Laspinema palackyanum D2c: one gene and its partner. The protein of the gene in region 1 interacts with the protein of each later gene in a pairwise test. Links are inferred from orthologs where the notes say so. Each region holds a gene or a part of one and is shown on either strand. Other genes may lie near its edges. The genes, in order: ligA and leuS.

The links.
Region 2: the proteins of ligA (region 1) and leuS interact in binary tests that used the Escherichia coli proteins (3 or more experiments, as listed by UniProt). The link is inferred for Laspinema palackyanum D2c from one-to-one orthologs.

What each region holds. Positions count from the first base shown.
Region 1 is NZ_JAMXFD010000002.1:183,616-199,227, reverse strand. The notes cover bases 7,382-10,352. They hold ligA (NAD-dependent DNA ligase LigA), read left to right. Parts: upstream 7,382-7,831; coding sequence 7,832-9,874; downstream 9,875-10,352. Other genes in these bases: NG795_RS03615 (DMT family transporter), read left to right, coding at 10,045-10,352; NG795_RS03625 (ABC transporter ATP-binding protein), read left to right, coding at 7,382-7,589. Also shown: NG795_RS03640 (PAS domain S-box protein), read right to left, coding at 1-3,422; ribBA (bifunctional 3,4-dihydroxy-2-butanone-4-phosphate synthase/GTP cyclohydrolase II), read right to left, coding at 3,758-5,449; NG795_RS03630 (ABC transporter permease), read left to right, coding at 5,788-6,888; more of NG795_RS03625, read left to right, coding at 6,891-7,381; more of NG795_RS03615, read left to right, coding at 10,353-11,055; NG795_RS03610 (hypothetical protein), read right to left, coding at 11,080-11,331; atpC (ATP synthase F1 subunit epsilon), read right to left, coding at 12,284-12,766; NG795_RS03600 (hypothetical protein), read left to right, coding at 12,880-13,104; NG795_RS03595 (response regulator), read left to right, coding at 14,010-15,612. UniProt on the Escherichia coli protein: DNA ligase that catalyzes the formation of phosphodiester linkages between 5'-phosphoryl and 3'-hydroxyl groups in double-stranded DNA using NAD as a coenzyme and as the energy source for the reaction.
Region 2 is NZ_JAMXFD010000001.1:551,507-567,235, forward strand. Bases 6,318-9,405 are described here. They hold leuS (leucine--tRNA ligase), read left to right. Parts: upstream 6,318-6,623; coding sequence 6,624-9,188; downstream 9,189-9,405. Also shown: NG795_RS02420 (GTPase family protein), read right to left, coding at 1-452; NG795_RS02425 (fatty acid desaturase), read right to left, coding at 905-1,981; NG795_RS02435 (Calx-beta domain-containing protein), read right to left, coding at 3,067-6,006; NG795_RS02445 (M23 family metallopeptidase), read left to right, coding at 9,451-10,500; NG795_RS02450 (CHASE2 domain-containing protein), read right to left, coding at 10,549-13,875; NG795_RS02455 (DUF928 domain-containing protein), read right to left, coding at 13,968-14,813; NG795_RS02460 (CHAT domain-containing protein), read right to left, coding at 14,899-15,729.

The DNA of each region.
Region 1 (15,612 bases):
AGAGCATGAGGATTCGCTTCCCGTTGATCCCCTTCCTGTTGTTTAGGGAGAGAGAAATAGAAAGTCGCCCCCACATCTACCTCACCTTCTGCCCAAGTGCGGCCTCCATGACGATGGATAATTCGGCGAACATTGGCGAGTCCGATGCCGGTGCCCACAAAATCGGGATTGCTATGTAAGCGTTGAAAAACCCCAAAGAGTTTGTGAGCATAGCGCATATCAAATCCAATGCCATTATCTCGCACAAAAAAGATAAATTCGAGGTTGTTTTCATTAAACCCCACGGTTATTTCAGCCTTTTCCCGTCGTTGGCTGTACTTAATTGCATTATCCAGAAGATTTTGGAACACCAATCGTAACATGGTGGGTTCCCCTTTCACTGTGGGTAATGAGGCAATCTCCCAGATGATTTTTTGCTCGCTTCTATGAATCTCCAAACTCTGCCGCACCTCGTTCACCAGTTGATTCATATCAATTTTGATGAATCGCATCTGAGAACGGGCCATGCGCGAAAAGGCTAACAAATTATCAATTAACTCTTCCGCTTGTTGGGTACTGGCGACAATAATATCGAGATAGCGCTGACTATTCTCATCCAGAGAGGGTTCAATCCGTTTGCGGAGCAAATTGACAAATCCACTAATATGTCGCAGAGGGGCCCGCAAATCGTGGGACACTGAATAAGCAAAGGATTCGAGTTCCTGATTGGCGGATTCAAGTTGGGCGGTTCGTTCGGTCACCCGTCGTTCTAGAGTGGCATTGAGATGCTTAATTTCACTCTCGTAAAGTTTGCGATCGCTAATATCAATACAAGACCCGACATACCCCTCAAATCGGCCATCGGGGGAAAACCGAGGCACAGCGCGATCTAACACCCAACGGTATTCCCCATCATACCGGCGTAGGCGATATTCCATCTCAAAGGGTTGGCGCAGGTCAAAAGATTGATAATAAGTATCAAGGCAAAATTGCCGGTCATCGGGATGTACTCCCTCCACCCAACCATTGCCGATTTCTTCGGCTAAAGTCCTGCCGGTAAAGTCCAACCAAGGTTGATTAAAGTAATAACACTGCTGATCGATTCCCGATAACCAAATATAAACCGGGGCCGCATCGGCCATTGTCCGAAACCGTTGTTCGCTTTCGAGTAAGGCAAATTGAGCCTGTTTGCGATCGGTGATATCTTCATAGGCTAACCCGAGACAGCGATTAGGCAGGGGAAAGGCTTTTAGGGAACAATAGCGTTCCTCTCCGGAATCGCTATAGATGATTTCAGAAAAATCCCGCGCCGATGAGCTCTGCAAAACCTCGACCAACTCGGCAATTCGTGAGGTTTTCACCAGATGGGGAAATAAGGTCTCAATTCTCATCCCCACAGCCCGATCTAAATCTCTGGCGGCGAGTTGACTTGCCGCCGGATTGGCACTAATCAGCTCAAATGAAGGGGGTTCTTCTGCTTCGGTGAGTTGCCAGACTGTTAAGCCTACTTGAATATTTTTGACAACATCGGCATAGCGTTTGATTTCAGATTGAGCAAGTTTTTGTGCGGTGATGTCATAAAAGGTCACCACTGCGGCGACAATTTCCCCTTCGGCATTGCGAATGGGTCCAGAATTAGCGAGGACGGTGACCCGGGTTCCATCGGCGCGTCGGATTTCCAGTTCTTCTTCGACTATCACCTCTCCGAGGGAGATGGATCGGGTTAAGGGTAATGCTTCGGGGTTGTAGGGTTGACCGTCGGGGTGAAAAATTTGATAGGAGGTATGGAGATAATCCGGGATGGTGATTAGGGGAGTGACGGCAATGCCTAAAATTTCTCGGACTTGCTGATTCATCAAGACTAGCTGTCCGGAGGGGGCCTCAGCGACGATCGCCCCGGCAGGCATTTGTTGCAACACGGCACTCAGGAGTTGTTGTTGGGATTCGAGGTCCGCCAGCAGCAGATCCCGTTCTTCTTGACTGCGCTTGCGATCGGTGATATCTAGGGAGATTCCCGCTATCAACCGTCTTCCGGAGGGTTCGCCCATGGGGAATTTCCAGGAAATCCAATAATGCTTCCCGTCAGGGTGTTCAGCAGTTTCTAAAAATTCTAGGGCCTGGTCAGTTTCTAATACGGCCCGGTCATGAGCTTGTAGTTCCTGGGCGATCGCCTCGGGAAAGAGGTCCGCGTCGGTTCGACCCAACCATTCCTCCTGGGAGCGTTGCCATAGCCGTTCTATCATGGGATTAACGTATAGATAGCGTCCGGCTTCGTCTTTAAAATAAGCGGCAACGGGACTATAGTTCATAAAGGTCTCGAATCGCTGCTGAGTCTGCATTAGGGACTCTTCAGTTTGTTTGCGATCGCTGATGTCCATCGCAATTCCAATCATCCGGACTGCTTTGCCTTGAGCATCTTTAAAGACTCGTCCTTTGCCTAATATCCAGCGAATCTCCTCCGGTGAGGGCTGAATGCGAAATTCTAAGCTGTAGGGGGTATTTTCGGACACCGCCTGGGCGATCGCCTCCTTGATTCGTTCTCGGTCCTCGGGATGAATCAGGCTTAAAGAACTCTCAAATGTCCCCTCTAATTGACCCGGACTCACCCCGTAAATTTCCGCAAGATTGTCCGATCGAATAACCTCGTTGGTGCTCAGATTCCAATCCCAAAATCCCATGCGTCCTGCTTCTAAAGAGAGTTGCAGGCGTTCCTGGGTTTGTTGGCGATCGCTGGCATCGGTGAGCATCAGATGGGTCCCCTGAAACTGACCTTGGTCATCAAAAATGGAATTCATGGAGACGATCGCCCAAAGCAGGGACTGATCGCCACGGCGAAATCGCCCATCCCATTGTTCGGGATATCCAGGATAGGGTTGGGTCAGGGTCTGGTATCCCTCCGGGCGGTCTCCTTGGTCAAACCACTCAAAAAAGGAGCGATCGAGCATTGACTCAGGAGAACAGCCCAACATTTGAGCCATCCGCTGATTCACATAGCGGGTTCGCCCTGCCTCATCCAAAATCCAGATGCCTTCTGAAGCAGTTTCGACAATCCGCCGATAGCGTTCCTCACTCTCTTGTAGCTGAGTCAAGCTGATTTCTAACTGCCGTTTTGTCTGATGGAGTTTAGCGTTCAGCTTGGCGATCGCCAGGGTAACTAAGATAAACAACCCCGTTCGTAACAGGTTGCTGCCACTGAACACCGTTAAGCTCTGGGTGGGAACGAGTAAAAAATAGTCGAGGGCTAAAACAGACAGGACCGTTGTCACCAGTCCTGGACCAACTCCCCCATACCAAGTCATCCCCGTTACCGCTACAAAAAAGAACAGAAACAGGGTTGAAGCCAGGAGGGGTTTGAAGGCGAGGGTCAGGAGTAAGGCAATGACAACCGTTAAGACAGCCGCGCTATAGGAGAAAACCGGCGATCGGGGTATAGGTCGCACCATTGAGACTCTTTACATTTGGATAAAGGAAGCTTGCTCACAAACTTATAGTTTTAAAGTAACAAGAAAAGCCTGCATTTTTACCCAAATCTTTCCCAATCCTTAATCGGCTGCTGGCTGAAATCTCCAGACATTCTCCGACTCTCCCGATGATGGGAGAGGATGAGAATTTTGAACCGAGTTTAATCAACCCCAAAAATTCGGGAAGAATTATTCCCCTAATTGTAGCGACGGCTACCCGAGATCCGCTCCCTTTGATTTCCCGGCTCAATTTGAGAGATGAAACCCTGATCATTTCCGACTCCATTTCTCGGCGGTAATTCCGAATCCTTTTGCGCTTATCCCTTAAAGCAATAGATCACTTGGGAATGTAAGCTATCGCACAGTTGCGAAGGCATTTTGCTCAAGGGGAAAGACTGGCGTTGAAGTTGCACCCCGAGATTGGTCAGAGGATCGACGCCGGTGGAAACCAGGAACTGGAGTTGCTCAATATCGGCCCACAGAATCAGGCGATCGAGAATCCGAAAGGTCGCCTGGATGTATGGATGTTCCGCATGGGTAAACCAATCTGTTGTCGCTAAATGCGCTTGGTCAAATCCCAGGTGAAAGGTTAACTGGGGTTTACCAAATAAGGCCACGGTGACGGGGCGTTTTTCCTCTTGGAGCACCAGATGATGTTCATCGGCGAGTTCGCGGATTTTTTCTAAATGCTCATACCAGGCTTGGACCTGGGCCGGAGGTCCCTCCTCCAGGTCCGGTTCTTGCCAGTGGATTGCCACGGTGACCAAATAGGTTTGTAAGAGCATATGCCCTAATTTTTCCGCCTTGGTTGCCAAATAGATGCAGTTAAACGGATTGGACTCAATCAGCAGGGGAACGCGATCGACCATTTCTAAGCCATATCCCTTTAATCCCGCGATTTTACGCGGATTATTGGTAATTAGGCGGATTTTGCTCACCCCCAAATCATTGAGAATTTGCGCCCCTACACCATAGTTTCGCAAGTCCGCAGGAAAGCCTAAGCGCTCATTGGCTTCTACGGTGTCCAGTCCCATATCTTGCAGAGAATAGGCTTTGAGTTTATTAATTAGGCCAATTCCCCGCCCTTCTTGGCGCAGATACACCACCACACCCTCCCCAGCATTTTCAATCATTTTCAGGGCGGCTTGGAGTTGCATTCGGCAGTCACAGCGCAGGGACCCGAGGGCATCCCCGGTCAAGCATTCGGAATGGACCCGCACCATCACCGCTTTATCGGTAAAATTGGCCGGGTCTCCCTTGACGATCGCCACATGGTCTTTGTTGTCCAGGGTATTGCGATAGCCGTAGATTTGGAACTGGCCGAATTCCGTGGGTAATGCCGCCACGGTTTCCCGAATCACAAATCGCTCATGTTGGAGGCGATAGGCGATTAAATCAGCGATGCTGATCATTTTTAGGTTATATTTGGTCGCATATTCAATCAATTCCGGCAATCGCGCCATTGAGCCATCGGGATTCTGAATTTCGCAGATCACCCCGGCAGGATAGAGTCCAGCGAGTTGACTCAAGTCCACTGCCGCTTCCGTATGGCCCGCCCGTTTCAGGACCCCCCCAGCTGTGGCCCGCAGGGGAAAAATATGACCGGGACGGCGCAAATCCTTGGGTTTGGTGTTGGGATTAATGGCAATTTGAATGGTGCGGGCGCGGTCCTCGGCAGAAATGCCTGTAGTGACTCCTTGCTGCGGAGAGGCATCGATACTGACGGTGAAGGCGGTTTGGTTGGTGTCGGTGTTGGTGGTTACCATTAAGGGGAGGTCGAGCTGATCGAGGCGATCGCCGGTCATCGCCAGACAAATCAACCCACGACCATGCACCGCCATGAAATTGACGATTTCCGGTGTTACAAACTGAGCCGCACAGATCAGATCCCCTTCATTTTCCCGGTTTTCATCATCGACCACAACAATGGACCGGCCTGCTGCAATTTCAGCGAGGGCCTCCTCTATCGAGTCAAACTCAAACGATTGTTTTGCGGCGTTTTCTGGCAATTCCACAGATAAAATCTTTCGCGTAAATGTAATGTTTTGATTTAGGCAAGCTAAGTTTATTGTAGCCCGTTTCCCGACCGGAAATTTTGCACGGATTTGGATTAGACCGGAATGGTTTGGGCCGATTTCTGGTCAGAGCATGATTTTGGAGTTCTGTCAATCCCTCAATTTCGAGGCGATCGCACAGAGTTAGGGTCGGATCAGACTGACTCTCCTGGGTTGAAATGAGGGCAGGGGAGGTTGAAGGGGGAGGGAGTCGGTTTTTCGGGGCGATCGCGTTATGATAGCCTTCACGGGTGAGTTATGAATACTTCATCGATTGGATAGGATACTAGCTTATGGTTCCCGTTGCCCTGCGAATGATTTGGGAAGCGAAAGGACGCTTTGCGATCGCCGTTCTGGGGATTGCCTTTAGCGTCATGCTCATGCTCTTTTTACTCGGGGTTTACCAAGGGGTAAAATTTGGGTCAAAAAGTTATGTTTTACATACCCAAGCATCAGTTTGGGTCAGTCAACGCAATACCCGAAACTTAATTAAAACCTCTTCATTTTTACCCGAAACCCTCGGTAATTCCCTGCTTCAAGTAGAGGGAGTCAAAAGCGTCGATAGTCTCCTCCGCACCATTGCCCCCGCCGAATTCCCCGATAAAACGGTTACCTTATATATTTTTGGATTTGACACAGAAAGTCAAATCGGCGCACCGGAAATCAGTTCCGGAACCTCCAATCTTCAACCCCAAGAAATTATTTTAGACCGCGCTTTTACTGCTACCCATAATCTAAAACTGGGTGATTCTCTTTCGCTGCAAGGCTATCCCTTTAAAATAGTTGGAATTAGCCGAGGCACGAACTTAATTGTCGGTCAATTTGCCTTTACTCGCCTGGATGATGTTCCTCGCTTACTCGGATTGCGAAATGTCCGCAGCTTTTTCCTGCTCAATCTGGACTCTGATTCACCAGAAATCATCTCCCGATTAGAAGAACAATTCCCGGATTTAGTCTTTATTCCTCAAGCGGAATTTGCAGCCAATAATGTTGAAGAAATGGAAATTGGCGTTCTGCCTATTCTCTGGACTATTGTCTTATTTGGAGCCATTACCGGCGGAACCGTGATTGTCCTAATGATGTACACTTCGGTTCTGGAAAAACGGGAAGACTATGCCATGTTAAAAGCCGTCGGTGCATCCCAAAAATTTCTAGGAATTCTTGTTTTAAAACAATCTATGTTAGCCGCATTATTGGGCTTTTCCCTGGGATTAATTGTAGATATTACCTTTGCTCCCTTACTCGCTGAAGTTATTCCTTCCTTATTAGTGGTTTTTACCTGGCAGGATGCGGCTGGAGTATTAATCGCCTGCTTAATCCTGGGAGCAATTGGCACCTTAGCCCCGATTAGAACCTTGAAAAATATCTATCCTGCTGAAGTATTTAGAGCTTAATTATGCCTAATTATTCTATCTTAAAAGCCGAACATCTGTACAAAATGTATGGACAAAAAAATCTGAATCTAGTGCAAGCGGTTGACAATGTTAGCCTAGACTTAAAAGCCGGGGAACTTGTCATGATTAGCGGACCCAATGGCAGTGGCAAAACCACTCTCCTCTCCTTGTTAGGCTGTATGGGAAAACCCACAGAAGGCACGATAAAAATTCTGGATTGCGAAGTCACTTGTTTGAAGCAAACCGAACTTACAGACTTTAGATTAAAAAACATTGGATTTATCTTTCAAACCTTCCGCCTCCTCAATTTTCTAACCGTCCTAGAAAATGTCAAACTGATTTTAAATTTAGCCGGGAAATCGGGAATATCCGCCCATCAACGGGCTAAATTTTTATTAGAGGAGTTAAACATCGACCATCGCGCCAATTTCTTTCCCCCCGCCTTAAGTGGCGGGGAAAAACAACGGGTTGCGATCGCCCGTGCCCTCGCCAATGACCCCCCGCTACTCTTAGCCGACGAACCCACCGGCAGCCTAGACTATCAAACGGGACAATCGGTGATCCAGCTATTAAGCAACGTTGCCAAAACCCATCAAAAAGCGGTGGCAGTCGTCACCCACGACCCCCGCATCGAACACTATGCCGATCGCATCCTTAAAATGGAAGATGGACATCTAACCCCAAAAACCAATGGTTCGTAGTAACGACTTCAGTCGTTATTATCCATGTTCGTAGTAACGACTTCAGTCGTTCTCTTTCTTAGCAACAACCGGCGGGGGTTCAAACCCCCGCCTAATAGCTAAAGTCGGTTAAAACCGACTGAAAACATGACCGCATACGACTTTCAGTCCGTTGAAACCGACATCTTGCACCATTATCAACACCGGCGGGGGTTTGAACCCCCGCCGATTGTTGCTCAAAACAAATAACTCCTACAAAACCCATGCCAGAACCCACCCTAGAACTGCAACAGAGAATCGAACAACTCCGCCAACAAATCCAAAAAGCCAGCTATGCCTACTATGTCCTAGATAATCCCATCATGGAGGATAGCGTTTACGATCGCCTCTATCGAGAATTGCAACAACTCGAACAAGAAAATCCCCAATTCATCACCCCAGATAGTCCCACCCAGCGCGTAGGCGAAAAACCCGCCACCCAATTTCAAACCGTCCGCCATAACATCCCCCTGTACAGCTTAGAAAACGCCTTTAATCTCCAGGAATTTTCCCACTGGCAGGATCGCTGGCAACGCAGCGTTCCCACCCCTAATTTTGAATATGTGGCCGAATTAAAAATTGATGGTTCAGCCTTAGCCTTAACCTACAAAGATGGCTTATTAGTCCGAGGTGCAACCCGAGGCGACGGCATAGAAGGGGAAGAAATTACCCAAAATGTTAAAACTATTCGGGCGATTCCCTTGCGATTAAACCTAGAAAACCCGCCCCCCTTAGTCGAAGTACGCGGCGAAGCCTTTTTAGGATTAGATGTCTTTGCTAAAATCAATCAAGAAAGAGTGCAATTGGGGGAAGCCGAATTTGCTAATCCCCGAAATGCGGCAGCCGGGACTTTGCGACAGTTGGATTCCCGGATTGTTGCCCAACGGCGATTAGACTTTTTTGCTTATACCTTGCAGATTCCAGGAATCGATGATGATGATGTTGCCCATACCCAATGGCAATCCTTGGAACTCTTACAAGAAATGGGGTTTAAAGTCAATCCCAACCGCACCTTATGTCAATCTTTGGAGGCAGTTGAATCCTATTATAATGAATGGGATATCAAACGGAAAGAATTGCCTTATATGACCGATGGGGTGGTAGTGAAAATTAATCCTATCCCCCTGCAAAAACAACTGGGATTTACTCAAAAATTCCCCCGATGGGCGATCGCACTCAAGTATCCCGCAGAAGAAGCCCCGACGCAAATTGAAGCCGTTACTGTGCAAGTCGGACGGACAGGGGCTTTAACTCCTGTTGCGGAATTAACCCCAGTGCAATTAGCAGGAACTACCGTCTCTCGCGCTTCTTTACATAATAGCGATCGCCTCGCTGAATTAGATTTGCATATCGGCGATACGGCGATCGTTAGAAAAGCCGGAGAAATCATCCCGGAAGTGGTCCGGATTCTGCCAGAATTACGCCTACAAGGTGCTCAACGCTTCCAAATGCCCACCCACTGTCCCGAATGCGGACAACCTGTGGTTAAACCCGCCTCGGAAGCGGTTACCCGCTGTATCAATTTGTCTTGTCCCGCAATTTTGCGCGGTGCTCTAATTCATTGGGGGAGTCGGGATGCTTTAGATATTAACGGATTGGGAGAAAAGCTAGTCCAGCAGTTCGTCGATCGCCAATTGGTTAATTCTGTGGCAGAACTCTACAAACTGGATGTAGAAACCTTAGCTCAATTAGAACGATTTGGCAAAAAATCCGCCCAGAAATTAGTCGAGGCGATCGCCCAATCCACCCAGAAACCTTGGTCCCGCGTCCTCTATGGATTAGGCATTCGTCATGTCGGCAGTGTGAATGCTCAATTATTAACGGAAAAATTCCCCACCGTTGACCAATTAGCTGCCGCATCCGCTGCCCAAATTGAAAGCGTTTATGGGATTGGGGCAGAAATTGCAAATTCTGTGGCTGATTGGTTCCGAGTTCCGGCTAATCAAACCTTAATTGACCGTCTTAAAGCCGCTGGGTTACAATTTGCTGCCACTGCTGTTCCGGAAAAAATGGCGAGTCAATCCGCTGCTATTTTTGCTGGAAAAACTTTTGTGATTACGGGAACGCTTCCCACTCTCAAACGCGATGAAGCCAAAAATTTAATTCAAAATGCTGGAGGAAAAGTTACCGGGTCAGTGAGTGCGAAAACTGATTACTTACTCCTCGGGGAAGATGCCGGATCTAAGTTGAAGAAAGCCCAAGATTTAGGTATCAAACAACTCTCTGAAGAGGAGTTACTAGAGTTATTGGGTGACTCCCCAAAATAGTAGTAGTAGGGTGGGCAATGCCCACCTACTTTAAGGTGGGCATTGCCCACCCTACCATTACTTTAGGAATCCTGAAGGTTTTTGCAAACCTATCACTATGGGATTTAGTATTAGGGAAAATGTGGCATAATAGAAGAGTGACATCTTTTTACCCTGTTTAAATCAACGTAATGAGTTTAGAAAATCAACCCACTCCTGTGCCGACTAAACAACCGATGAAACTCCATGAGAGTTCTGGGCGTTGGCGGTTGGGGTTGGGTCTGTCCCTGGTGACGGTTATCTTATGGGGAGTGCTACCGATCACCCTTAAAATAACCCTTCAGGCCCTTGATATTTACACCGTGACTTGGTTTCGGTTTTCCTTGTCATTTGGGATATTATTCTGCGTTTTAGGGCTGCGCCAGCAACTTCCTTCCCTAGAAAAACTGCGAAGAACTTCCTGGAAATTACTGGCAGTCGCCACGGGCTTTTTATCGGCTAATTATGCCCTCTACTTACAAGGATTGGCCCAAACTTCTCCCGCCAATGCTCAAGTGTTTATTCAGTTAGCGCCGGTGTTAATGGGATTAGGGGCGATCACCATTTTCAAAGAACGCTATACCCTGCGCCAATGGGCCGGATTGGGCATTTTAACCCTCGGTTTTGTAGTCTTCTTTCATGAACAATTACAAACGGTCCTAGCCTCCCCTCGCACTTATTTAATCGGCAATATCATTCTGGTGATTGCCGCAGCAGCTTGGGCGGTTTATGCCCTAGCCCAAAAACAACTCTTACAACAGTTGCCCTCTTCTAATATCATGCTGTTGTTATATGGAATCTGCGCCTTATTATTCCTGCCTTTTTCTAGCCCCAGCAACCTATTAAGCCTGACTCCGTTAGAGTGGGGAATGTTGATTTTTTGTGGGTTAAATACCGTCGTAGCTTACGGCGCTTTTGCCGAATCTTTAGCCCATTGGGATGCCTCTAAACTCAGTGCCGTCATGGCAACCACTCCCATTGTGACCTTGGTTTCCGTCTGGGTAATTTCTCTGGGAATTCCCCTGCCGATCGCCCCGGAACAGTTAACGGTTTTAGCGGTAATTGGTGCCATGTTAGTGGTCACTGGGTCAGTGGCGATCGCCTTGGGAAAACGCCCTCATTCCCCTAGAAAACCGGGCCAATTCTCGCAAAAATCTGGATGATACCCCATCAGGTTTTTAAAAGCCCTAATTTTCAGCATAGCCCGCACCGGGCTTCACCTTCAATCGTTCCGTCAATTCCAAAGTGGTCAACGCTTTCGGCTTGATAGATTGGCTCATCACCGGCATGGAGTTGCGCCCTGTGCCGCCACCTCCCGAACTCAACACCGCCTCCACCACAGCCATCCCCTGCTGCAACTGGACCCGTTCGGATTTGAGCGATTCGAGTTCGGGATTTTTCTGGGAACCCTCAAAAAACTCGCGCAGAATCTGTACCACAGCCGCACTTTCGCCCTGGTTCTGTTCTTTCCTGTACTGCCGAAGCCGCCACAGTGGTATTCCAACCGCAAATAACCCGCAAAACGTTCAACGTCCCCCCTTCAGGGGTTTCTTTAGAGATGACTCAATCAAGGAGTCACTACGAAAGTTTATATGATTTACATTTTGCAATCCCCTTAGTTGGCCCCTAGACCCGTCCATAACCATTGTTGCCTGGGTAACATCCTCCAGCCTTGCCAGTGAGGTATTAATGTTTGTGACTGAGTTACTGACTCGGGACTAGAGTTTTTCTGCAGGGCTGACGAAATCGAAATAACGCCCTTATGGACAAAATCAAATAAATTTAGGACAAAAAAAATGGACAATATAGCGTTTCTTAAGCGACTGAGGTTCAGTTTTGGAGGGCCACTCGCCCGTTTGAAGAGGAATTTAGGGACAGGGATTGGATCTCAGGAGACCGAAAAGGGCCCTATTCAATTCCCAGTAGAAGAAGCGATCCGCCAATGGGGTGAACCCTTCTGCGCCTACCTTGCACTTTTTGAAGACTCTAAGGGAGCGCTGAACTCTTTTGAAAACTCCTATGCCGGGGAATACGCTGATCCCCAGGACTTTGAACGCCACTACCCTGGGGGCCTCCCGGGATCTTGCTTCATCAAATCACCTCACGGGGTGTATGCTTTCCGTAATTTTTTTAACTGATGTGGGGTTTGGGGAGTCATAAGTCCCGCGCTATAATCTTTGACTTAGCGTCGGGATACATAGACTCCCCAACTCAATTGAGTGGGGTTAAATGCCCTTTGAAATTGACATTTACCATTTGAAGTGAGTTGTGATAGAATATTGCTATAATTATCAACTCCACTTACTGAATCTATCCTGATAGTCCAGGAGGACAATACTTGTCAGGCTGTGGGCTTCTACAGGTCTGGAAGACCTGTATTTTGGAAAGCCTTTATAACTTTTCAACCATCGTCAAAGCGGAAACTGCTGCCTTTTTTGAAGCAATCGGATCCGGGAGTTCTAGTTGTAATGAATGAGGGAACTCTCGGGCGGCAGTATCCCGGGCGCGAGCTTGTTTAAGAAAGAGTTGGGCGCGGATTTTTTCTAGGGAATTTGTGGCCTGAGTTAACTGTTCCTCGGCTTTTTTTAACTCGGCATGAGCTATTTCGGGGTCAATGCGATCGCCTCGTTCGGCATCATTGACTAAAACGGTCACAATATCCCCTTCAATTTCGGCAAATCCTGCCTTCACAAAAATCGGAATCCAAGTCTTTTGGTAGCGGATTTTCATGACTCCGACTTTAATAAAAGTAACCATTGCCACATGACCACATAAAATGCCGACTTGACCCGTACTTGTGGGCAAAATCACCTCGGAACTGGGAGCATTCCAGACTGTTTTTGAGGGAGTGATGACATAAACGTTCAAAATCATAGGAGTTGGAGGGGTATTATATTGATGAGCAGATGATTTCAACGTTCTCGGGTGTCAACGGCGATATTATAACGTTTTTCTGTGTGGGCCGGGGAATTCAGTCTGGCCCGAAAATGTCTACTCTCTCTGGACAGAGTGGCGATCGCCTCGTGGGATCCATCGAGGCGGATCCAGACACTCCACCGGATCCCACTCAACCTGGATGTCTCAACTTCGGTTTAATTATCCCCCCTCCAACTCAGGACCCCCCGACCCGGACCACCCCGGCTGCCGGGGATGGAGGGGATCCAGCCTGGGCTAAAGGTGAGATGACTCGAAATGTTGCCTCATCAAGTTGACGGGAATGCTGGAAAAGATGCCCGGACCCGTCTGAGTAGCTTCCTGGTGATCTGATAGGATAGAATATAAACTCTTATCGCACTATCCATCGAGGCTGGTTTCCCCCTCAGTTCTGGGGTGAAGGTTGTTAAAAATTTTAACGGCAACCCCTGGATTGTTTCCCCATAAAATCCCACAGAGCACCTTTCAATTAAGGAAATAATGTCTGCCTGGGTCACCGCTGCTGGATTTACCGATTTAGTCTAAATGTGGCTCATTTGACTCATTCTCTATTTTGAATTGAAAGTCAACCCTTGAAAGACTAGAGTCAGTGTTAATAATTATGAAGAGTCCTCATTAATACGGAGTCAGTTCATCTCAAGGGTTGAAGTCAACCGGGCAAAGAAAGGGGGCAAGTGCCCTCGGATCATCAGGAATAACCCCAGGCGGAGGGATTACTAAGGGCAAATTTGCCCTTAGTAATTCCTTAAAATCTCTCCGTAATTACTCTTGAAATTGGTGCTTTCATCTTTTGGCGGGTCAAAACTCTACTGATACTTTAGATAGATTTTATCCCGTTAATTGACTAAAACTATGCGAATTTAGTTTACAATTGAAGCATAGGCTATCTTTCTGGAGGACTGACGGGAATGGAGTAGACACTCTCAGGTAAATCTTGAGAATAGCCCCAGGCTTGAACCGTCTGGGAGAATAGTAAGCTCTCAACTTAACGGTGCGATCCCGTTTGAGCGAAGCTCGAACAGTCAAGATATTTTATTCTGAGACCTCTTTGGGAAGTGGGGTGATTGAACGCAAATTTTTACTTAAAATTGCCGGAAGGAACCCCTAGATTAACAATAGATAGATGCTTTATTAGTTAGCTGACTCATCATGAGTCCCATTCATACCCTTACAATAAACTGCTATGAGAATTTTACTGGTGGAGGATGACGAACCCATCGCCCAAGCACTTGTAACTACATTAAAACACCAAAACCATGTTGTAGATGTAGCGACGGATGGCTTACTAGGCTTAGAATTAGCCGAAGCCTGTGACTATGACCTGCTGTTGCTGGATGTCATGCTACCGAAACTAGATGGAATTAGTTTATGCCGGAAGTTACGCAGCTTAGGCTATCAAATGCCCATCCTATTGCTGACGGCGAAAGACAGCACAGAAGATAAAGTTAAAGGCCTCGATGCCGGGGCGGATGATTATCTCGTCAAACCCTTTGATTTACCCGAACTCACCGCCCGAATTCGGGCCTTATTACGCCGGGGAACCGCGCCTTTACCCCCGGTGTTAGAGTGGGGACCTTTACAACTTAATCCGAGTAACTGTGACGTTACCTATCACAACCAACCCGTCACTTTGACCCCGACGGAATATCGCCTATTGGAACTGTTTATGAGAAACAGCACCCGGGTTTATAGTCGCAGTGCGATTCTGGATCATTTATGGTCCTTTGATGAACCCCCCTCGGAAGATACCATTCGCGCCCATATCAAAGGGTTGCGGCAAAAACTTAAATCCAGCGGTGCTCCGGCAGATGCGATCGAAACGGTCTATGGGTTGGGGTATCGACTCAAACCCCAGAGTGAGGAGAAATTGGTGCAAACGCCTCGCATCCTGATGGCGGGGTTCCCGGACGAGTTGGGGTTTTGGTTGCAACAGCGCCTGGGAAATGCGGTGGTCCGGGTGACCCATACGGGAGAAGATACCCGAACGGAACTGAGCGATCGCCAATGGTCCTTGGTCATTTTAGATCAACAGTTGCGCCATCCCTCCCCGGCAGAACTGCTCAAACAGATCAGCAACAAAGTGCCTTCCGCCCCCCCCATTCCGGTGATTTACTGTGGAGTAAAAGGGGTAGAAAGCTACCTCTTAGCACCCTCAGGCAAAGGGAAAAAACCGAAAGAACCCCGGAATAGCTCAACCACACAACAGCAGTCGGACACCCTAGAACGAGTTACTTCCTTTCTCTATCACCCCTTGGATGGGGAGGGACTCGCTCGGGAAGTCGCTAAACTCCTGAATCTGAACTTATCAAACCCCCAAACCCCGGCGAAACAGGATCCAACCATTGTCGCGGCCATTGGCAAAGTCTGGGAACGGTTCAAAGACCGGATTGCGGACCGAGTAACGGCGATCGAGCAGGCAACCCGGGCCCTGGAAGATGGCGAACTGCCGCAAGAATTGCACGCTAAGGCCAAACAGGAGGCGCACAAATTGGCGGGGTCTTTAGGGACCTTTGGGTTGACTCAAGGTTCCGTGATTGCGCGGCAAGTGGAGGAGTTGTTGCACAGTCCCACCCTGAATTCCACCCAATCGACGGATCTCACGGCATTAGTACAGGCCCTGCGATCGCAGATTGACCATGCGCCCATCGAGAGCGATCGCCGGGGGGCAAGTCCCCTCAATGATTTGCCCGTGCTCCTGATGATTGAGAGTGACCAAGAACTGTCCCAACAGATTGGAGTGGAGGTCAAAGGGTGGGGAATCAAGGTGGTCAACAGTGACTCGATCG
Region 2 (15,729 bases), on another replicon or contig:
TAAGCTTGGGGAATGTAAATATTCAGCAGGGGATATTTAACTTCGGGATTATAAATTAAGGCAATGGCGGTGACGACTTCCTGGCATCGGTTCCCAAAGGTTTGTAAATCCTCCCAAATCGGCGCATCAGTCCGCGAGGTTTCTAATATCTTTTGTAAGGCGATTTCGGCTTTTTGAGTGGCTTCATCAGCGGTGGGTCCGGTGTTTTGTTGTTTAGACTCTTCGATGTCCTGATTCACCTGGGCGATCGCCGCTTCCATTTCCGCCATCATCGGTTGAGTCCACTGCACCAACAGCCACCGCCACCCGACTAAAACGAGGGTAAAAATTGCCCAAATCCAGTTCAAATTCCATTCATGAATTTGGGTTCCGGCTGCCACCAGCAAAAAGCTAACAATCGCGGCGATCGGCAGGGCTAAAACCACCCATTGCCAAGTTTTTAATCGAACCATTGATCTATGCCTCCTGAAATAAATTGAGTTTGCTAAATTGATTTAGAGTGAACAACGCCTAGATTCGGCTGCTTTGACAAGATAGGTGCATCCGGTCCTTTCCACAATTTTAGACTAAACCCAATAAAAACCCACAGGCTGAAGCCTGGGGCTACACGAACGAAGCCTGCCTTCGCAGGCTAAAGAATAAGATAGGTCTGTCACAACCGGATTGGGTATAACAATACTCTTATAGCCCGCGCAGGCGGGCTTTGTCCGTATAGCCCCAGGCTTCAGCCTGCGGGTTTTTACAATTGCGGGTTTTTACAATTGCGGGTTTTTACAATTGCGGGTTTTTACAATTGCGGGTTTTTACAATTGCGGGTTTTTACAATCTCGGGCAAAAAAAATAGCCCGCACAGGCGGGCCATTTGCCAAGGGTCCCAACCCGAAGGGATCGGGATTATTTCGAGTTATTTCGATTTCGGCTTCCAGGGAGATTCATAGTACACCTTGGATCCGGTATTTGGCACAAAATGACAGGACCAATAAGAGCGAATGAAGCTCTTTAAAATGGGTTCGTTGGAGGAGCGATAATAATCACCTAACAGGGGTTTAATCGCCTCAGTTGCTGTCTTCAAATGATAGTGGGGCATATTTAAGAAAATATGATGCGCCACATGAGTGCCAATATTATGATGGATGGGATTGATAAATCCATAGTCGCGATCGATAGTGGAAAGCGCACCTTTGAGAAAATACCAATCCTCTCCTCGATACCAGGGAATATCATCTTCGGTATGATGCAGGAAGGTTACTAAGTCCAACCACATCACGAAAATGATGTAAGGTACGAGGTAATATTTAACCAAAAACACCCACCCAAATTGATAGGTGAGGACGCCGAGAAATCCCACCATCATCACCCACAGGACCGAACTGGTCACAATATCCCATTTTTCCGAGGGACGGAACAGGGGACTGCTGGGGAGAAAATGGGAACCGGCGCGATCGGGCGATCGCTTGAACAGATAAAGCGGATAGGCTAATAAGGGTAAATAAAAGCGGAATAGCTTTTCATACCAAGGCATCCGATTGTATTTTTCTTCGGATACTGGATACCAGCTTTCGTCTGTGTCCAAATTTCCCGTGTTCCCATGATGGGTCCGGTGACTGATCCGCCAACCGTGGTAAGGAACTAAAATCGGAATATGAGACAAATGTCCAATTAGGTTATTCAACCATTTGAGCTTAGAAAAAGAGCCATGACCGCAGTCATGACCCACTACAAATAATGCCCAAAACATTGTCCCTTGCATCACCCAGAAAATGGGGAAAAAGAACCAGGAATCCAGATTGTATGCGATCGCATACAGTCCCGCAATAATCCCAACATCCAGAAAAAAGTAACTCAGCGACTTGAATATCGAGGGTTCAAAACACTCGGCAGGAATTGCCGCCTTCACATCCTGAAGAGTAAAGGGTAACTCTTGGGTTTGTGTCTGTGAAACTGTATCAGTCGTCTGATTTAGAACTGTGTTTGCTTGCACGAAATTTCCGCTTTTACCTGATTTTCAAACCTGCCTTTCACCTTTAACCCCTCCCGTTCAGCCTGGAAAGGCTTCACAGCCTTTTCCCCAAGGAGACCCTCGTTATTCAGTCCATTCATTACCCCGATGCGGTCCTCCTCATGATTGAACGAATTGAACCCCACGGGTCTGAAAACGCTGAGAACTCCCTGACGCTTTATAAAAAAACTTCCGGGAGACGGAAGATGAAAATCGCAGCCGATAAACGGAATTCATTTTAACCCGTTTTGAGCTGAATTGTTAAGAAACGTTTCAAAATTACGGATTATAATCCCTAAAACTCATAACCTCTGCCTATTTCGGCCTCGGGATGCCCTATCTCATCCTCCCCAAAGTTGCTTATTGGCAATAGGTGATTCAATGAGCAAGAGTCGGTCCCACTCTGCTTCCGTCACGGGGCGAATATAGCGGTCTACCCCTTTAAAGTCCCAGGTTTGTGGTAAAATTGCGGCGACAGTGATTAATCCCAACGGGGTAACAACACCTGGCGATCGACCCATTCTAAAATCTTTTTGTAAGACCAAAACCTTGGAGGAAACAGGAGTAAAATTTACAGTATCTAGCCCTCCTTATGGAAGGTTTTATTGTTCGTAGTAACGACTTCAGTCGTTCTTAATTGTTCGTAGTAACGACTTCAGTCGTTCTTAATTGTTCATAGTAACGACTTCAGTCGTTCTTAATGTTCGTAGTAACGACTTCAGTCGTTCTCAATTGTTCGTAGTAACGACTTCAGTCGTTCCCTCTTAGTTCGTAGTAACGACTTCAGTCGTTCTCAATTGTTCGTAGTAACGACTTCAGTCGTTCCCTCCGGAGTTTAAAACCCCCGCCTAATCACTAAAGTCGGTTCATACCCCACGAAAATCTATATTCCGTAAGGTTTTTAGCGCGAATCCTGGGAAGATAACGACTGAAGTCGTTACTACGAAAATGACGAAGATAACGACTGAAGTCGTTACTACGAACATGACGAAGATAACGACTGAAGTCGTTACTACGAACATGACGAAGATAACGACTGAAGTCGTTACTACGAACAATAGAAAACATTATCCTAGGAGGATATCATCTAGGATGAGCTTGTTGGAAACGCTGCCGAAGCTGACGGAACGTGCGACTCCGGTGAAGGGGACGATCGCCTGGTCAAATTCTGCATAAACATGGGGTAAGGAACCTGCTGCGGTGGTGGATAAGGGGATGGATGCCAAGATGTTGCCGGATGCGTTTAATCCATCATAGAGAGTGACGGTGTGATTGGCGAAGGGGGAGGCATAGAAGAAGGAGAGTTGATTGTCAAATCCCCCTTCTACATTCATGACGATCGCCGAGTTTTCTCCGTAAGTGAGGGCAGTTGTACCGCTGGGGGGTGGGGCAAAGTTGCCGCCGAATTCATCGGGAATTCCCAAGGCATCTAAGGCATCGTTACTCATGATTCCCAAGGCGTTGGTGGAAAAAGATATCCCGCGATCGCCATAAAATCCGCTCACTGGGTCTAAATTTCTCACCCCTTCAAAGTTGAGTAAGGCAGGTAGATCGCTGCGGGGAATGACGAGGGTGGCACTACTTTGTGTCCCAATTTCTACCCCTGGAGTGGGATTGACTAAGGCCAGATTGAGGGTTTCGGCAACTTCGGCGATCGCATCAGTGACCATCGGAATGGTCACGGTTTGAACGGTTTCTCCGGGAGCAAAGTTCACCGGAATCGGGGTATTATTGTAATCAAAGGGTGCAGTGGCCGTCCCATCCCCTAAAACTACGGTTGCACCGGCAGGGAGATCAAGTCCTCCTGCGCGGGTGACGGTGACGGCGAGAATTGCGGTGCCCTCTTCTTCGACGGTGAAGGTTGGCGCACTAAATTCTAGGCGGATATCATTATCTAAAACCGCTAAAGTTGCTGCATTTTGCGGGCCAATTCTTGCACCTTGACTGGGATTTGTGAGGGTTAATTGGACGGTTTCGTTGGGTTCGCTTTCGATGTCATTGACGATGGGAACGGCAACGGTTTGGACGGTTTCTCCCGGGGCAAAATTGACGAGAATTGGGGTATTATTGTAATCCAAGGGAGCAGTGGCAGTGCCATTAGTGAGGGCGATCACGGCGGAAAAAGCGCTCTCCAGTCGGCCTTCCCGGGTGACGGTTACGGGTGCGATCGCTGTGCCATCTTCATTGACAACAAAGTTCCCTCCACTAAACTGCAACAGCACATCATTATCGATAGTCGTGAACACTGCCGTATTCGGTTCCCCTAGGGTTGCCTCCCCGGTGGGATTGAGTAAGGCGAGATTGATGGTTTCATCCGGTTCTAGTGTGTCATCATCCACCAGGGGAATGGCCACGGTTTGGAGGGTTTCTCCGGGTGCAAAGTCTACAGAAATTGGGGTGGGGTCGTAATCCATAGGCGCCGTGGCGGTGCCATCACTTAATCCAAGGGTGACACCTATGGGGATTCCCGTAAACCCAATGCGCTGAACTTGGACGGGTTGAATGGGGGTACCGTCCTCGACTGCATTAAAATCGGGACGAGTAAACTGCAAGGCAGTATCATTATCGACAATAGTCAATGTGGCGGTATTCGGGGTTCCGAGGGTTGCGCCTCCGGTGGGATTAACTAAAGTGAGAGATAATGTTTCATCGGGTTCTATACGGTTATCGTTGACGATCGGAATTGAAACGGTTTGAGTGGTTTCTCCTGCGGCAAAGGTTACGGAAATCGGGGTAGTATCGAAATCCTCCGTTGCAGTTGCCGTGTCTTCTTCTAGGGCAATAGTTACGGTAACGGGACGATTGAGGGAACCTGTGCGGGTTAGGGTGACAGGAACAATGGGGATACCATCTTCCCCGGTTTGAAAGTCTGTTTGATTGAACTGTACAGTAACGGGATTAACGGTTTCATCGATTAGGGTGAAGCTGGCGGTATTGGTTGTGCCTAGGGTTGCGCCTCCGGTGGGGGTGGTGAGGGTCAACCCTAGAGTTTCGACCCCTGCGGCAATCAGTTCATTGACGAGAGGAATCGTGACGGTTTGTGCGGTGACTCCCGGGGCCAAGTTTACCGGAACCTGCGGGATATTCAGATTACCGGGAGGGGTGGGGAGATTGGGGGCGAGGGAGATGGTTGCGCCGACTGTATTCTCAACTCTCCCACTGCGGAGGACGGTGATGGTGGCAACGGCCTCACCTTGGTCATTGAGGGTCAAGGTTTGCTGACCTAAAGAGAGTTCCACGTCGTCATCAAGAATGGTGATGGTGGATTGCGATCGCCCGGAGAGAAGCACATTTGCCGTGGGATTGACTAAACTCACCGAGAAGGTTTCCGTCGGTTCCACAAGGTTATCATCAATAATCGGAATCGTGACCACCGCTTGAGATTGTCTGGGGGCAAAGGTGACCACCCGAGGTCCTCCGATGTAATCTGCTGAGGCGATCGCCGTTCCATCGGTGGGCAGAACTGTGACACTGGCCGTCTCACTTAGGTTGCCGGTGCGAACCAACCTCACTTCTACACTGGAAACCCCCTCCTGAACTGTAAAATTGGCGGCAGTCAACTCGACAATACTTGCCAGGGGGTCTAGGGTTTCATTTAAAAAATCCGTGGCATCCAAATTAATCGACCCGGATACCTCCCCAATGACCTGGCGATCGCCATTCTGGACCACCACCAATTGAGTGGCGATCGCCACCGGATTGGAATTTCCATTTCCCGTTCGTTCAAAAATCGGTTCTAGGCGAATTTGGGCAGTTCTTAAGGTCCGGGAAACTGCCAGTCTATCCACCCCTTTTTGAAAATCAACAATCGTATCTCTGCCGGATTCCAGAACAAAAATATCCGCCCCGGGACCGCCAATTAAGGTATCTTCTCCTAGACCTCCAAAGAGAATATCTTCTCCCGCATTACCCAGGATAGAATCATTCCCATCCCCGCCAATGATGGTATCGTTGCTGTCGGGACCAATTAAAGTATTCCCTTGATTATCCCCAAAAATGAACGTCATCCGTTAATCCTCCTATTAACCCGTTGTGCTTTGCCCCAATGCACCCCAATGCATCTGATCGCGAAGCGGGGCGTCGGCACGATCTGGCATTTAAACTCACTGGAAATTGCCCTGGAAAATGGGTAATTCCCATCCGCCTAAATTTTCTCAGACTCTCCCCAAGGGACAGCGGAAAAAATGAATCTTTGATTTTCTTAAATGGGTGAAGAGTTTAATGCCACACCCATCGGTTTTTTCCCCATTTGAAGACCCCTTTAAATCATCCGGCAGTTCACGCCAGCAATTTGCTGCGGATCCAGTTGCCTGCCGATGCCACATCGAGACCCAACTGTAAGCGTTTTCGATATAGCATCTGACGTAGTTTCAGCGTCCAGATGCTCCCTGACGGTAAAATTCCTGGTAAAAATAGTAGCATATTGGCGGGGGTCAAGGATGAGAAGCGTCACCTCAAATCTGCCAGTTGGCAACGGATTAGGGCCTTAAACCGGGTTGCTTCTCCCGAGGTTCTCATCCTGCCTCAGACGCTACAGGCAGCAACCGGGGGTCTCCAAATTTCCTCAAGAGTATGTCAAAATATCGATGCAAACGCGATCGAGCAATTGAGTAGGAGATTAGTCGTGGAATCCCGTTATAATCCCGCATCCCTTGAGGAAAAGTGGCAACAAACTTGGACAGAACGCCAGTTATACCAAACCCCAGAAACCCGCGATCGGCCTAAATTTTATGCCCTGTCCATGTTTCCCTATCCCTCGGGAAACCTGCACATGGGTCATGTCCGAGTTTACACTATCACCGACGTGATTGGTCGTCTCAAGCGGATGCAAGGGTATCGCGTCCTGAATCCGATGGGATGGGATGCCTTTGGACTTCCGGCAGAAAATGCCGCCATTGAACGCGGGATTCATCCGGCGAAATGGACCTATCAAAATATCGCCCAGATGAAACAACAATTGGAACGTCTGGGAATTGCCTTCGATTGGACTAGAGAAGTCGCCACCTGTTCCCCGGATTATTACAAATGGACCCAGTGGATATTTTTGCAGTTTTTTAATGCTGGACTCGCCTACCAAAAAGAAGCGGCAGTCAATTGGGACCCCATCGACCAAACCGTACTCGCCAATGAACAAGTGGATAATGAGGGTCGGTCCTGGCGATCGGGGGCTAAAGTTGAGCGGAAATTGCTCAAACAATGGTTTTTCAAAATTACCGATTATGCTGAACAATTACTCAATGATTTAGACCAATTAACCGGCTGGCCGGAACGGGTTAAACTAATGCAAGCCAACTGGATTGGTAAATCCGTCGGCGCTTATTTAGAATTCCCCATTGTTGGCAGTACGGAAAAAGTTGCTGTTTTTACCACCCGTCCCGACACGGTTTATGGGGTAACTTATGTTGTTTTAGCCCCAGAACATCCCTTAACCCGACAAGTCACCACTCCAGACCGATTAGCAGCGGTTGAATCCTTCATTGCAGAAGTTAGCAATCAAAGCGAATTAGAACGCACTGCCGACGATAAACCCAAACGAGGAATTCCGACTGGAGGAACGGCGATTAATCCCTTTACTGGGGAAGAGATTCCGATATGGATTGCCGATTATGTCCTTTATGAATATGGAACCGGCGCGGTCATGGGAGTTCCCGCCCATGATGTCCGGGATTTCAAATTTGCCCGGGAACAGAACTTACCCATTAAACAAGTAATTGTTCGCGCCGATGCTGCGGATGAAAAAGCTGAGTTAAAAGAGGCTTATACCGAACCCGGAATTGTGATTAATTCCGACATTTTCAATGGCATGGAATCGACTACAGCCAAAGGTGAAATTATCGCCCATGCCGAAAAGCAAAAATGGGGTAAGGCGCGAATCCAATATCGCCTCAGAGATTGGCTGATTTCTCGTCAACGCTATTGGGGTGCACCGATTCCCGTGATTCACTGTCCCAGTTGCGGCGCAGTCCCCGTTCCCGATGAAGATTTGCCCGTGCAATTGCCGGAAGATGTGGCCTTTTCCGGACGGGGATTATCTCCCTTATCCCAATTAGAAAGCTGGGTGAACGTGCCTTGTCCCAGTTGTGGAGAACCGGCGAAACGGGAAACCGACACGATGGATACCTTTATCGATTCATCTTGGTATTTCTTGCGCTATCCCGATGCTCAAAATGCGGACAAAGCCTTTGATACCCAGCAGGTGAATGATTGGTTGCCCGTGGATCAATATGTGGGGGGAATTGAACACGCAATTTTGCATTTACTCTATTCGCGATTCTTTACCAAGGTATTGCGCGATCGGGGTTTATTGAACTTTGATGAACCATTCCAACGCCTGCTGACTCAGGGGATGGTCCAGGGTTTAACCTACAAAAATCCGCAAACCGGGAAATACATTCCTTCCGCCCAAGTGAATGCCAGTGACCCGAAATACCCGGAAACGGGAGAACCGTTGCAAGTCTTCTATGAGAAGATGTCCAAATCCAAATATAACGGCGTTGACCCCTTAGAAGTGTTGGGAAAATATGGGGCTGATACGGCGCGGATGTTTATTCTATTTAAAGCGCCACCGGAGAAAGATTTAGAATGGGAAGATGCCGACGTTGAGGGACAATACCGCTTTTTAAATCGGGTTTGGCGGTTGGTCACAGAATATGCAGAAACCACTCCCGCGAAAGAGGTGAAAGGGGAGTTGAGCAAAGCCGAAAAAGAATTGCGGCGATCGATTCATACGGCAATTAAAGAAATCACCGAGGATTTAGAAGGAGAGTATCAGTTTAATACAGCAGTTTCGGAGTTGATGAAACTCAGTAATGCCTTGAATGATGCAGACTGCAAAAATTCTGCAATTTATACCGAAGGCATCAAAACCCTGTTGATTTTGTTGGCCCCGTTTGCACCGCATATTGCCGAGGAATTGTGGCAGGAAATTGGCAATCAAACCTTAGTTCATGAGCAATCTTGGCCTGGGGTAGATTTGGATGCGTTGGTGGTGGATGAAATCACCTTAGTGATTCAAATTAGTGGCAAGACGCGGGGAACGATTCAGGTGCCTGCACAAGCAACTCGGGAGGAGTTGGAACAGTATGCGCGGGAGTCGGAAGTCGCCCAGAAGTATATTACAGGACAGGAGATTAAAAAGGCGATCGTTGTTCCGGGTAAGTTGGTGAATTTTGTGCTGGGGAAATCCTAATATGGATAGGGATTAAGAAGCGGGGAAGAGAGGGGCAATTTGTAAATTGCCTCTATCTTCCCGTTTATAGTAACGACTGAAGTTGTTACTATGAATCGGGGAAGAGAACGACTGAAGTCGTTACTACGAACATTGGAAGAGAACCACTGAAGTCGTTAGTGGAGGGGTTGGCTAGAATGAGAAAGAACCGATCGCAGGTGAAACTGCGATCGCCTCGGCTGCATCTAGTTGCACCCACTGTTTAGAAACTATGCAATCAATCATGTTTAGAAAACCTAAAATAATTGCAACGATTCTCCTAGCATTCGCGATCGCGGTGGCGGTCCATTGGATTGGGTTTGATCGCCCGATCTTCGCCCAATCCCCTATCCCAGAAACGACCATTGCCGCCAACTCCCTGCAATTAGCACCTCCAATTGACTGCACTATAGACGAAGATTGCTTTATTTTGCTGTATCCCGATCGCGACCCCGGACCGGGAGAAGTGGATTTCGGTTGTGGGAGGCAAACCTTTGATGGTCACACAGGGACCGATTTTGGCGTTGCCAATACAGACAAAATGAACGCTGGGGTTGCGGTCCTGGCTTCCGCCCCGGGTAAGGTGTTGCGGGTCCGCGATGGGGTCAGCGATCGCCTGATTACGGACCCCAAACAACTGGAAGCCGTAGAAGGGCGAGAATGTGGCAATGGGGTGTTTATTGAACATGGCAATGGGTGGGAAACTCAATACTGTCATCTGCGCAATGGGAGTGTTGCAGTCCGTCCCGGAATGGAGGTGGAGAGGGGGACGGTTTTAGGCATGGTTGGCGCTTCTGGGGCCGCATCGTTCCCTCAAGTTCAGATTACCGCCCGGTATGAAGGAGAGGTGGTTGACCCGTTTGTGGGACCGGAAGCAGGTCCCGGTTGTCAGGTGTCGCGCAATCCGATTTGGACCGTTCCCCTGGATTATACTCCGACAGGGGCGATCGATGCCGGTTTTGCGGATACGCCTCCGGAAATGGATGCGTTGTGGGAAGGGGGATTTCCCCAAGGTGAGCTATCTCAAGATATTCCGGCCATTTTGTTCTGGGTACATATATACGGGGTGTTAGCGGGGGATAGTTATCAGTTTAAGTTGATTGCACCCAATGGACAGGCCAGCGTGGAAGATACCGACGAAATCACTTCCCCCAGTAAACTCTGGATGGGTTATGTCGGTAAACCCAACAATCCCGATCGCCCGATCGCACCGGGGGTCTGGCGTGGGGAGTATCAATTATCCCGAGGGGGTGAGGTCCTGGTGGATCTCGTTCGGGAAATTGAAGTGAGGTAAAATATAACTTCGTGACTTGGTTTTACCGAGTCACGAGTACCCGGTTTGCTATTTTTCGGTCATTGCTTCTATCCCGGCCCACCCTTGAGGAACCCCCTGTTGAATATATTTCTCACAACGCTGTAAATATAGAAGCGCCGCCCGATCGCTGGGGTTAAGGGTGATAATTTGCTGAAAGAGGCTTTGAGATGTCTCAAAATTGCCTTCTTTGTAAGCGGTGATCGCCATTTCAAAATTGGCTAGGGTTTTGTTTTTAAACTCGATGCGATCGGGGGATTCAGAATCGTAAATTTCAAAGACTGAGATGCTGGCTTTTTTTCCTTTGACTTGCACTCGGTCTAAAAATCGATATTGATAACAATTCCGGTTATTCAATTGATTGAGGGTATCTTCACTAATCAAAATTTCTGCACCATACAGTTTGGTTAATCCTTCCAAACGAGAGGCTAAGTTGACCGCATCAGAAATGACGGTACTTTCCATCCGGTCTTGTTCGCCAATGGTTCCTAACATTAAACTGCCAGTATGTAAACCGATGCCGATTTGAATAGGGACTTTGCCGAGTTGTTGTCGCTGTTCGTTGAATAGTTGGACTCGCTGCTGCATGGCGATCGCCCCAGAGACAGCATCATCAGCAGAGTCAGGAAATAAGGCCATAATTGCATCCCCAATATATTTGTCAATAAATCCATTATGTTCGGGAATGACGGGGCTAACGCGACTTAAATAACTATTAATAAAATCAAACGTTTCTTCCGGAGACATGGTTTCCGAGAGGCTGGTAAATTGCCGGATATCGGAAAATAAAATGGTCATTTCTTTTTTGATGTGGTTGCCCAATTTCACATCAACAATACTTTCTTGTCCTAAAAATTTTAAAAAGTCATGGGGGACAAATCTGCCATAAGCCGCATTAATTTTAGCAAGGCGAATATGGGTTTTAATTCGGGTCAGTAGTTCATTTTTATTAAAAGGTTTCATCAGATAATCATTGGCCCCGGCGTTAAACCCTTCTACCAGGTCAGAAACTTGATTTTTGGCAGTAAGCATGACGATGGGGAGGTCGATCGCCGCAAATTGTTGACGAATTTTTTCGCAAACTTCATATCCGGTCATCCGAGGCATCATGACGTCAAGCAGGATTAAGTCGGGCTTAAAGCCATTTTCAATAATTTCTAGGGCTTTTAAACCATTGGCGGCGCGGGTAATGGCGTAATTTTGCAGAGAGAGGGTATTCGCGAGAACTTGCAGATTGATGGGTTCATCATCGACGATTAAAATTTTAAATTCTGCACCTTCGGCGATGTGAATTTCTGTGACGAGAACGGGGGGATTTGAATAAGGCTGGTCACTGCCTGGGGCTGGGGTACGGATGATGTTTTCCGAAGCAACTACGGGGGGTTTTGTAGGGGCGACGGTGGCGGTTGTTTGGGGTAAGGTAAAGGTAAAGTGTGACCCTTTTCCGACTTCAGATTCAACCTCAATGGTTCCGTGATGTAATTCAATGAGTTGCTTGGCGATCGCCAATCCCAATCCCGTTCCCCCATATTCTCGGGCGGTGGAACCATCCGCTTGTTCAAAGGATTCAAAAATGCGACTGATTTTGTCTTGGGGAATACCAATTCCGGTATCGGTAACGGTAATGGCTACGAAGTCTTCTACAATTTTAGCCGAAACTTCAACGAAGCCGGATTCGGTAAATTTGATGCCATTACCGATGAGGTTATGGAGGATTTGCTGCACCCGATTTTCATCGGCATTGACGGCGATAAAGTCTGGGGGGATGGCATTAATCAGTTGCAACTCTTTATCCCCAATTAGGGGTTTGCTGAGGTTGAGAACGACTTGGGCGATCGCCCGCAAATCCAAGGGTTTGAGTTGCAGTTCAATCTTTTTATGTTTGAGTTGAGAAAAATCCAGGATATCATTGACTAAATGAGATAACCGGCGACCGCTGCTGGTAATGGTTTCTAAGTTGAAAATAGTCGGGTCTGATAAGGGTCCCGTTACCCCATCAATTAAGGAATCGGCAATGCCAATAATCCCATTGAGGGGGGTTCTCAGTTCATGGGAAGTATTGGCTAGAAATTCATCTTTTAGTCCATCAAGACGTTTAAGTTCTTGATTTTTTTCTTCTAAAGTCTTCGCATATTCAGCTAATTGCTGATAGGATAATTTCAGGTTACTCCAGAGGGTGTAACCGATGCTGAATACTCCCGCAGTGACGAGGGCTAAGACGGGGGTGAAGACGGGAATTAATAAACCGGACAAAAACGCGATGTAGGAAGTACCAATTAGGACAACGGTCCCGAGGAGAATTCCCAGTCCGCACCAGCGGGTTTTCAGCCAGAGGGAACCGAGGATAGCACTATATCCAGAACTGAGAAAAATTAACCCCCATTTAAAGGATTTGGGGGTGGGATAGAGCATCGGACGATTGTCGAGGGCGCTACTTAAAATTTGGCTGGTTAAGTTGGCATGAATGACCACTCCGGGCATTAATTCAGGGTTGCCAAACAGGGTATTCGTATAGGGGGTTTGAAAGGAGTCATTCAGACTCGGGGCTGAAGCCCCGATGAAGATAATGCGATCGCGGAAGAAATCCGGGGGAATTCTATTTTGTAAAACCTCGGTGAGGGAAATGTGAGCAAATCTGTCGAGTCCCCCGCGATAGTTGACTAATATTTGATAGCCACCCCCATCTTGTTTGCTATATTCTCCCTCGTTGCCGGTGAGGGGAATAAATGTCCCTTGGCCCAGTTTATAAATGGATTGGGCTTCATCAGCAACTGACAATTGAATCCCTTCTGTTTCTAAATATTTTAAGCCTAAAAAGGTGGCGATTCCTTCGCGTAATGTCCCATCGGGTTTCCCCACTAATACCATACCCCGGCGGATTTTGCCATCGCGATCGAGTAACATATCGTTGGCGGCTACTTGTCCGAGTTCCGCTAATCGGGGCGGAGGGGCAATCGGATTTCCGGCAACTTTTTCTACCCCAATTAGATTAGGAGTGATTTCAAATAGGGCATTTAATGGTTCATGACCCGGTTCTACGGGCAAATCCCGATAAATATCTAGTCCAATAACTCGCGGGTTTTGAGCCTTGATATTTTTGATTAATTGGGTCATGATGCGATCGCTCATCGGCCATTGTTGGACATATTTGATGTCCGGTTCATTAATGGTAACGATGACAATGCGCGAGTCTACAGGTTCTGGGGGACGCAGGCGAAACCAGGTATCTAGGGCGGCCCATTCAAACAGATGTAAAAAACCAGCGCTACTGAAGGTAATAATCACCCCAGCGACTGCTGGAGTGATCAGGATTGGGCCACGCCACAAGCCGATTCTTTGTTGTAACTGTTGCCACATAGTTTGCTCGAACCCTGTCCTGTTTTAAGAGAGAGATAGATGCACCCGTTTGGAATTGCCCTTCAATGTCTTACTCGCACAATCAGAGAGACTTAGGGTGAGGATTGGATCATCAGAGGAGTCGCGGCGATCGCCTCTAGTCCGACTTGTCCGAGGAGACTGCGCCACTCCTCGCTTAATGTGCGATTATCTGGCTGATTGACTCGGGCAACGGCTAAGGTTGTGAGGGTATCGTACCAGACCCCAGATTCTGCATAAGCAGTCGCCAAGGAGAGGGCCTCTAAATCCCCTGCCGTGGGGATCGCTTCCACGCGCTTCACCCATCCCGTGACGCTGTAACTATCCGGGTGCAGCCTGCCACTGGCATCTAAGGGGACGAAGAACCAAAGATAGTCAGTGTCCATTTCCAGTTCCGGTGCAGTTTCCGGCAGGGTGACACTGACAATTGAGCCACCCCCGTTGATCTCCAAGGTGGTTTGGTAGTGATGATTGCCCTCTTTATCTTGGATGCTGAAAAAGACTTTTTCCGTTGCAGTGGGTGGCACATACACAAAGAAAGTCGGACGAGGGGACATGGTGCGTCCATGTTGGCTGGCGGGTAAGAGGGCGATCGCTTCTAGCCCCTGACCCTCCTGAGTGAGAGTCCCTTCATCCCCTCGGCTACCGCCACCGATACTGGTTGAGGGGGCAGATTCCCCAGGAGGGGCAAATCTCACGTTACCGCGAGTGCCTCCCCCCACGCTGGTTGAGGGGGCAGATTCCCCAGGAGGGGCAAATCTCACGTTACCGCGAGTGCCTCCCCCCACACTGGTGGCTGGTACCGGGTCGCCGGGGGGCTTAAATTGTAGGCTAATCAAGGCAGGAACTTTGACCGATTCAGCTTGAACGGGCTGGGCTAAAGCAGAGAGGGCCAATGCCCCAGCTAGGGTTACAAACATGAATCTGGGAATAACAATGGATGGCCTGTGGTTCATGGTGACACCTCATCAGTTTGGGGAAAACATAGAACAGTAGAAACCCGTTTCATAACCAATTGCCGACTAAAATAAACGCCGACCAATAATAGGGATGTTTGTGCAAGGGGTCATTTAATAGGGCCAATTGAGCTCGGCGCAATGCCTCTGCTTTTGTCATTCCTGCCTCGGATCGGGTTAATTGGCGATAAAACTCGCTCATTAAATTAGCGGTGGATTGGTCGTGAACGGACCAGAGACTAGCCAGGGTGCTGCGGGCTCCGGAACGGAGTGCAAATCCGGCTAAACCGAGTGTAGCACGTTTATCTCCAGTTGCTGTTTGACAAGCACTCATTACTAATAGATCAATGGGTTTGAGAATCCCTAGGCGTTGCTTATTGAAAAACTTATCGAAATCTTTAATAAAAATTCGCCCCTCCCAGGTCAGCAGAAAAGTTTCCTCGGGATTAGAACTAAATTGTCCGTGGGTGGCGAGGTGAATGATGGGGTAAGATTTGCGATTGAGTTGAGCTTCCAATTGGGCGCGGGTAAATTGGCGATCGAGCAACGTATCCCCGGGAACTTCCTGGGTAATTTGTTGGAACTCTTCGGCGACTCCCGGAAGGGGGGAAAATCCTTGTCGTCCTTCGGTTAATCCGGCGGTGAGGGCGGTGAGTTTTTCCTGGGTGAGTCCTTGGGGGAACAGTTGGAACCCGGGACTGAGGGCGGTATTATAGGTTTCAATTAAATAGCGGTTGCCGTCATACAGTGCGGCGAGGGGAATGGAGGCAAAACCGCCATCAGGTATAAAAACCAGGGTGGCAATCTCACTTCTAGCTAAATCTTCTTCTGCCGGTCGAATCAGCCAGTCATAGACTTGGGCAAAGAGGCGCAAGCGTTC